DNA from 2 places in the Pseudoalteromonas fenneropenaei genome. Region 1 is predicted to be linked to the other one. Evidence: predicted binding sites of a transcription regulator. Region 1 holds the regulator's gene; the other holds the start of a gene.
The links. The regulator sigma-54, encoded in region 1, starts transcription at its own class of promoters, with help from an activator protein. The targets are predictions, from matches to a motif close to GTTGGCACGNNNNTNGNNT.
Positions count from the first base shown of each region.

Region 2: a site for sigma-54 is predicted at 1,492-1,510, ahead of ACFOEE_RS00875 (DUF2726 domain-containing protein). Genes of this name have one in related genera too.

Region 1 is NZ_JBHRSD010000017.1:133,043-137,354, forward strand. It holds gene ACFOEE_RS10755 (HPr family phosphocarrier protein) at 1-65, opposite strand, end outside; gene rapZ (RNase adapter RapZ) at 55-909, opposite strand; gene ptsN (PTS IIA-like nitrogen regulatory protein PtsN) at 923-1,369, opposite strand; gene hpf (ribosome hibernation promoting factor) at 1,371-1,658, opposite strand; gene ACFOEE_RS10775 (RNA polymerase factor sigma-54) at 1,687-3,231, opposite strand; gene lptB (LPS export ABC transporter ATP-binding protein) at 3,292-4,017, opposite strand; gene lptA (lipopolysaccharide transport periplasmic protein LptA) at 4,014-4,312, opposite strand, start outside.
Region 2 is NZ_JBHRSD010000001.1:196,351-200,662, reverse strand. It holds gene ACFOEE_RS00885 (cobalamin biosynthesis protein CobD/CbiB) at 1-33, opposite strand, end outside; gene mtnN (5'-methylthioadenosine/S-adenosylhomocysteine nucleosidase) at 35-742, opposite strand; gene ACFOEE_RS00875 (DUF2726 domain-containing protein) at 856-1,449, opposite strand; gene folE2 (GTP cyclohydrolase FolE2) at 1,589-2,512, opposite strand; gene ACFOEE_RS00865 (ATP-binding protein) at 2,880-4,312, shown strand, end outside.

The DNA.
Region 1 (4,312 bases):
ACAGTAGCGGCACGGGCGTGTAAACCGAGCTTATTTTTGATTAGAAAAGTGTTTTCAACTTGCATGGACAGGTTGTTCCCGATGACGGATTTTCACATTACTATGGGTACGCTGGAAACTCTCACCGATAGTTTGAGCTAAGTAAACAGAACGGTGCTGCCCACCCGTACAACCAATCGCTATGGTTAAGTAGCTTCGATTATTACGCTCTAAATGCGGTAACCAAGTTTGCACAAAGGTTTGGATCTGCCAAGTAAACTTCTGCACTATGCTATGGCTGGCAAGATAATCCTTAACGGGTTGATCAAGCCCAGTAAGCGGTTTTAGTTCAGGTTCCCAATGCGGGTTAGGTAAAAAACGTGCGTCAAACACATAGTCAGCTTCTTTGGGCAAACCATGTTTAAAACCAAATGACATAAAGGTCACTATAAGTGACTTGTCTTTTTTGCCAAGGATTTTTTCACGTATGGTTTCTGCCAGCTGATGTACGCTCATCCCTGTGGTATCTAAAATCACATCGGCGCGAGTGATAAGTACATCTAGCAGGATTTTTTCTTCGGCGATCGCCAAATCCAGCGGCATATTATTGATAGACAGCGGGTGTAAACGTCTCGTTTCTGAATAACGTTTGATTAAGGTTTGGTCGTCACTGTCGAGATAGAACAAAGTGGGCTTGGCAAACGCGGGCAAATATTCAATGATGTCATTGAATTCTTGCTGCTCTTTGGGCAAATTACGGACGTCGATACTGACCGCAATTTTGTCATAGCTGTCAGCCGCAATACGGACCAAAGACGGCAATAAATTGACGGGAATATTGTCGACACAATAAAAGCCCAAGTCTTCTAAAACCCGAAGTGCGACGGATTTACCCGAACCTGAGCGACCGCTGACAATAATTAGTTCCATCTCTTTACCTTACTTAGCTCGACAATATTTCAAAGAGTTGTTCGTCACTTTGCGCCTGACGCAACATACGACAAAATTCTTTGTCCCTCAGTTTATCAGCGATTGCGGCTAAGGTCTGCAAATGAGTTTGATTATCGCCCTCAGGTACGATGAGTGCCACGAAAATATCGACGGGGCGATTGTCGATGGCATCGTAATCAATGGCTTCTTGATTAACCAAGACCATCACTAGCACTTTATCGACTGCGGCCATACGACCATGTGGCAGTGCAACGCCTTTACCAATGCCAGTACTACCGAGTTTTTCACGGGCTAATAAAGCGTCGAGGATATCATGTTGATCAAGGTCGGGAAGCTGTTGGTGGGCCAGTTCACTGATGTATTCGAGAATGCGTTTTTTGCTACTAAAAAGGACTGCAGCTTTGCTGCAGTCCTTTGAAATTAATGCACTTAGTTTCATTTTAGTGTCGGATCATCTTTTCTTTATGTTTTATGACTTGCCTATCTAACTTATCTAATAACAAATCGATGGCCGCATACATGTCTTGATGCTCTGTCGAAGCAAATAACTCTCCGCCATTCACATGAAGGCTTGCTTCCGCTTTATGGATCAATTTTTCTACATCAAGGATAACATGTACATTGTTGATATGATCGAAATGTCGCTCCAGCTTCGCAAACTTGTTGGTGACATAATCCCTGAGTGAATCGGTAATTTCAACGTGACGACCAGTTAGATTTAGTTGCATAAGCATTCTTCCTTCTTTGTTTTACGTCTCAGATCAGGCTCTTGCGCTGATTTGACGGTGGTATAGCCAGAGACTCACGATATTTTGCAATAGTGCGTCTCGCCACTTGAATTCCTTGTTCCGCTAATATATCCGCGATTTTACTGTCGCTCAATGGCTTAGTAGGTTTTTCCGCGGCGATTAGCTTTTTAATGAGCGCCCGAATTGCTGTTGACGAGCACTCACCTCCGTTTTCAGTACTTACATGGCTTGAGAAGAAATATTTCAGCTCAAAAATGCCACGCGGGGTGTGCATATACTTCTGGGTGGTAACCCGAGAAATGGTAGATTCATGCATTTCCACCATTTCAGCCACATCATTTAGCACCATAGGACGCATTGCCTCTGGGCCATGTTCAAAAAATGCCTGCTGTTGCTTCACAATACAGTTAGCCACTTTTAGCAAGGTTTCGTTGCGGCTTTCCAAACTTTTTATAAACCACTTCGCTTCCTGTAAATGGGAGCGAATAAACTGACTATCGCTTGATGAGCGCACCGAGCGGCTCATCGCGGCATATTGATCGTTAACACGAATTTTCGGCATACAATCTGGATTCAGTTCAACTACCCAACGACCTTTGACTTTTTTGACCGACACATCTGGGATCACGTATTCTGGTTCTTCGTGGATCACGGTTGCAGCTGGTTTTGGGCTTAAACTGTGAATGAGCGTCATGACTTCTTTTAGCTCATCTTCCTTTAGCTTAGTCTTTTTCATCAAAGTGCGATAGTCGCGACTGGCTAAAAGCTCAATATGTTCGTTGAGGATCTGTTTGGTTTCGCTCAGCCAAGGTGTAGTTGGGTCATATTGATTGAGTTGAATGCACAAGCATTCCTGCAAGCTGCGTGCGGCAATTCCAATCGGATCAAAAAGTTGTACACGTTTAAGGACGGCTTCTACCTCGTCCAGCTCAATCGGTTCAGCTTCTTCACTACCCTCATTAAGGCTGTGCATAATGTCTTCAGTGCTAACCGTCAGCATACCTGACTCATCAACGGCTTCGACAATTGCCACGGCAATGGCGCGATCGGTGGGGCTAAACGGCGTGAGCTCCAATTGCCACATCAAGTATTCGTGTAAGGTTTCGGTGGTTTCACCTTGGTAGACGGTGTCTTCGTCACTCATAGCACCAGAGCCACTGCTGGGCGCTGCGCTCATATATTCGTCCCAAGTGACATCCATCGCTAATTCGTCGCTGACAGTATCCTTATTGAGTGCATCACCAGCTTCCATTTCATAATCGCTGACCGATTCTTCAAAGTCATTGCCTGCTTCGAAATCGTTGCCTTCAAATTCATTGTTTTGCTCTTCACCACTGCTACTCGAGACGCTAAAATCAAAGTCGTTGTCAGCTGAACCGGTTTCTGCGTCACTATCTTGCTCATCCACTTCTAAGAGTGGATTGCTGTCGAGCGCCTCTTGGATTTCTTGCTGGAGATCCAACGTACTGAGCTGCAGCAAGCGGATAGCTTGTTGTAACTGTGGCGTCATTGTGAGTTGCTGGCCCATGCGCAGCTGTAATGATTGCCTCATGTATCTCTAACAATCCTTTTTCTAAGTGTTCAATTCAAATAGGCGACTGTACTACAAAAACTATAGCCTGAATTGTTCGCCTAGGTAGACGTCGCGCACAGTTTGATCTGCGAGTACGTGTTCGGGAGTGCCAGCGGCGATTAGTTCACCATGCGAAACAATATATGCCTTCTCACAGACATCAAGGGTTTCGCGCACGTTATGATCTGTGATCAGCACTCCAATACCGCGATTCTTTAAGTGCTCGATTATTTTCTTTATATCTAACACTGAAATCGGATCAACGCCAGCAAAAGGCTCATCTAAGAGAATAAATTTTGGATTTGCGGCTAAAGCGCGAGCAATTTCCACTCGGCGACGCTCACCACCCGATAAAGCCATCCCTAAACTATCTCTAATATGTTGAATATTAAACTCATCTAATAGTTCATCGAGGATCTGTTCGCGTTGATTGCGTTTCAGCGATTTGCGTGTTTCTAAAATCGCCATCAGGTTTTGGTAAACCGTTAACTTCCTAAAAATAGAAGATTCTTGCGGTAGGTAACCAATCCCAAGGCGAGCGCGGCTATGCATTGGCAGCAGCGTGATGTCTTGTTCATCAATATGGATTGAGCCTTTATCGCTTGGCACAAGCCCTACAATCATATAAAAGGTAGTGGTTTTACCCGCGCCATTTGGGCCAAGTAAGCCGACTATGCTGCCCGCTTCAATGCTTAATCCGACGTTTTTAACAACCTCGCGGCCCTTGTAGCTTTTTGCTAAACAATTTGCAGTTAACACACTCACGGTTTACCTTGCTCCTTGTTTTGCTTCTTATCTTTTTGCTCAGGCACTAAAATAGTCTTTACCTGACCTTTGCTATTGCTGCTGCGCTCAGCATTAATCAGTTGCTTAGCCATGTCGTAAACAATCACATCGGCATTGATTTTTTGCCCAGCCTGCATGATTTCTGCATTACCACTGATAGTAAGAGTACGATTGGCAACGTCGTAGCGGACTTCTTGCGCTGAAGCGCTGATCACACTGCCGTCACTTTGCTGTTCTTGAAAACGCGCGGGGTTTCCGGTGGCAACCAACAGCT
Region 2 (4,312 bases), on a different contig from region 1:
ACTTTCGTGAGTTTGCAACAGCGTTAAAGACACCTTATAGCGTAACCTGAGTAAGCTTTTGTAATAGTGCCACAACCATTTTTGAAGAATTAACCGAAGCGACTTCTAAATATTCTTCAAACGACTGTGGCGACTCTTTACCCGCAATGTCAGACAATGAGCGGATCACCACAAACGGCGTGTGTAATGAATGGCATACCTGCGCAATTGCAGCGCCTTCCATTTCTACCGCTAACATCGCAGGGAAGTCTTGGCGGGCCTTGTCGATACGTACTGGGTCGCACATGAAAATATCACCAGTACAAATTAAGCCAACCATAGTTTGCACGTTTTCCACTTCCGCAACGCTTTGCTTAGCTGCTTCAATAAGTGCTGGGTGAGCGGTAAAACCCGCAGGCATTTGTGGTACTTGACCAATTTCGTAGCCAAACGCAGTTACGTCAACATCGTGGTGACGCACTTCGCTTGAAATCACCACATCGCCAACATTAAGAGACGGCTCGAAACCGCCCGCTGAGCCAGTATTGATCACACAGTCAGGAGTAAAATTATCAATTAGCAAAGTCGTTGCGATGGCTGATGCAACTTTACCAATGCCTGATTGTACTAAAGTGACTTGTTGACCAGCTAAATCACCAGAAAAAAACGTAAAGCCGCCTTTGCTTACTGTACTTACGTTTTGCATTGCTTCGCGAAGGATAGCAACTTCCGGCTCCATGGCGCCGATAATACCTACTTTCATGCTAATTATTCCTCATAAACTGTGCAGCTCATTATACTGAAGGACAATAAAAATGCGAGTTTAGCTGGCTAAACTCGCATTCTCGTAATCAATTTGTCACTTTATCTAGCCGCTTAAATTTCGGCCAGTTGCGTCGACATGGCTTTTGCTTGTGATGGCGACAATACTGCTGGTTTATAAGTTCTGTTACGTGTTTCGCGAGATTCAGGTTTCTCTGGCTTGCCTAGTTTGAACAGAATCGCAGCGCGTACTTCAGCAGGTTTATAGCCTGCTCTGACTTTCATACGGATGTGTGGAATACCAGCAGCTTCTAGCGCGCCGGTAACAAACCAGTCTTTTTGCGCCTTATGGCCGCTTTTGTTGGCGTTATTCACCAAATCAACCGCCGCAACTATGTTTAAGGTCTCTTTGTCGACTAACACATAGTCTAGTTGTTTGTTTTTCGCTTTGGCCATTGCCGCGCGGCGAGCTTTTGCCGTAAGGCCTGGTTTGCACTCGATCAGATCAACCAATTTAACACGGCTCACGACTTTAAAACGATCGCCAATAGCACGCTCAATCAAATGTAGGAAGCTGGCTTCTACAGTAGTAAAGACATTTTCTTTTTTGCTGAATGGGTAGGGGTTTCCGCCCTGATCTGTGTATTTCGCTGCAACCACAGAGGCAACCACGACCAAAGCGAGAATAGATAACAATGCCAATTCCATAAAACACTCCACTTCGACAATTTTGATAACTCTGCTGAGTTAAAGCAAACTATATGCCAAGTTAAGTGACGGAATTTCGTATTGTTTACAGAGGCGGGACTGAAAACGAGCTTCGTGGTCAGACCCGCATCGTAGCGATTTACTCTGGTGTGTAACCGCCAGCTATACCTTTTACTGCCATGGCTACCGCATCGTGGGCGTGGAGTGATTCGTAATGATTCACCCGGACGCTAAAGTCAGAGTATGCCAGTGGCTCTAGCAATGCTTTCAATTTTCTTGCCGCATCTTCGCAGAATATCAAGTTTTGCCCGTTAAGTCGTGCAAACTCTTGCTCATCTTCACGTTTTACCGCTGCTTGGACGGGCGTTTTGAGTGTTGCCTCAATCAAATCAATTAAGGTCACAATGTCAAATTCCTGACTATTGTGTGATAACAACACTTTCACTTGAGCAATAGAGCGCTGTGAATGAGGCGTCGCAACAATACCTTCGGTACTACCGAGCCAGTTTTTAACTTGTTCAAATGACAATTCTTGCTGCTTAAATTTGGCATCAAAGGCGTTTTGAATTAATTGCCGTGCAAGTGCCGCAGAGCAAGGACAAGTTGATGAGTAAGCAACATCAACAGTTAGTTCAAGTTTAAACTGACCATTAAGCAATACGCTGTTGATCACGACTGGGTAACCTTTCCAGCCTTGCTTACCACTAAGCAGCGATTTGCGACGTAATAGTAATTCGAATTCAAGACGCAGTTTGGCACTTTGGCTTAAGCCTTCGTGGCTAGTAATAAACTGGTCAAGCAATTGCTGAAGGGTAATAGGTGTCAGGGACTGCTCACAAGATAAAGTGTCCAACGCTAAGAATAAGCGTGACATATGAATACCTTTAGCTTGTTCGTCGTCTAGGCTGACATATGCATCGGCTTTGGCAGCGATAGTACAAGGGGCAAGGCCTTTGGTTTCGAGCGTTAATGGGACTTCGATATTGCCCATGCCGACCCATTCTAAGCGGCCGTGAGCAAGTGCACTGGCACTGTGCGCGATATCTGGCATGTTAGCTGGCATTATTTCCTCATTCAGCAAATACTAAAAAACGCGCATAGTACATGAAAAATATCAGAAAGTGGAAAAATGCGTGTTAAAGTCAAATTTGATTTATGCGCAGAGTGTTCACAGCGCTATACAAATCGCCGCCTGATTGGTTTTTTTTAGAAACAACTTGTGAGTATTTTTTGCGCGCGATTGTGCGGGTATTTTGTCAGTGGCGTAACTTTCAAGTGCTATTAGCGCCTCAAGACGTGACGATAATGAGCGTCAATTTTTTGATTATCATCATTTTTTGTTTGTTAAGTAGACAATTTGGTGGCGTGATGATGTTACACTTTTTACGCTCAGGGTATAATGGCGTTATCAGCGGTAGTAAGAACATAACATGATAGATTCATCTGTAGATCCGTGGACGCGCTTGGTGTCCAACTTACTTGAAAAATTTGGTGAGCTCAAAGCTGGGATAATGGTGTACGCCATTATTCTGTTAGTGTCTTTGATTGCTGCATGTATGTTCTATTATGTTGCTCTTGGCGAAATTAATTTATTAGATATTTTAGCTGTGATGTTTTTTACCGCTATCGCTTCTCCTGTGTTGATCATGATGACCATCCAAGCGTTACGGCGTCTTCAGCACTCGCGTGCTTATATCGAATCTGCGACACAACAGGAAAAACTACTCAACCAAACCTTAAAGGACAACATTAACCGCCTCAATAGTGAAATTGACGAGCGGAAAATCGCGCTACACGCCAAACATCGTGCTATTGAAGAATTGAGAAAAGAGATCACCGAGCGGAAAAAAGCGCAGCAAGCATTAGAAACTGCATACAATGATAAGGGCAAATTTATTGCCACTTTAAGTCATGAATTACGCACCCCGCTCAATGGTATTGTTGGTCTGACCCGCATGTTACTTGATACTGAGCTGAATAAGCAGCAGCGCAGTTGGTGTAATACGGTGTTCTCAAGCGCCGAAACACTAGGTAATATTTTTAATGATATCATAGACTTAGATAAAATAGATCGTGAGCAGTTAGATATCGCTGCCGACAGTATCAATGTCTCAGACTTTATTAACGATGTAGTGAACTTTGCGGGACTTATTGCCGATCAAAAGGGGCTCAGTTTTGACATTCAACGTCAGGGTATTTTGGATGTTTACGCGTTACTCGACCCCACACGTTTGCGCCAGGTGTTATGGAATCTAATCAACAACGCGGTGAAATTTACCCATCGTGGAGGTGTGACACTAATTTGCCGACGTGAAAACAAAGAAGATGGCCCTTGGTTATGTGTCAGCGTGATTGATACGGGGATGGGTATTCCCGCCGATCAGCTCGGTAAAATCTTTGAAATGTATTACAAAGCGCCTGATGCCACCGGAGCCAACGCAATTGGTTCAGGAATTGGACTTGCGGTTACCAAAGCATTGGTGGAAGCGATGAAAGGCACCATTAGTGTTATTAGCAAACAAGGGCAGGGCAGCCAGTTTGATGTGACTATTCCACTTAAGTTAACTGCAGCACCAAAAGAGCAAAGTTATGCGGGACGCAGCTTGAATATTTTGTTGGTTGAAGACGTGCCACTGAACGCGGAAATCGCGACCAATCTGCTTGAGCAACGCGGGCATGAAGTGATCTGGGCTGAAACGGGTGAAGATGCCTTGTGTTTGGTCGAAACTGAAGACGACCTCGACCTTATCTTATTAGATATGCAGCTACCGGATATCAACGGCGATGAAGTTGCACGGCAGATACGTGAAGATAGTCGGTTTGATGACCTACCTATTGTCGCGTTAACTGCCAACGTGCGTAG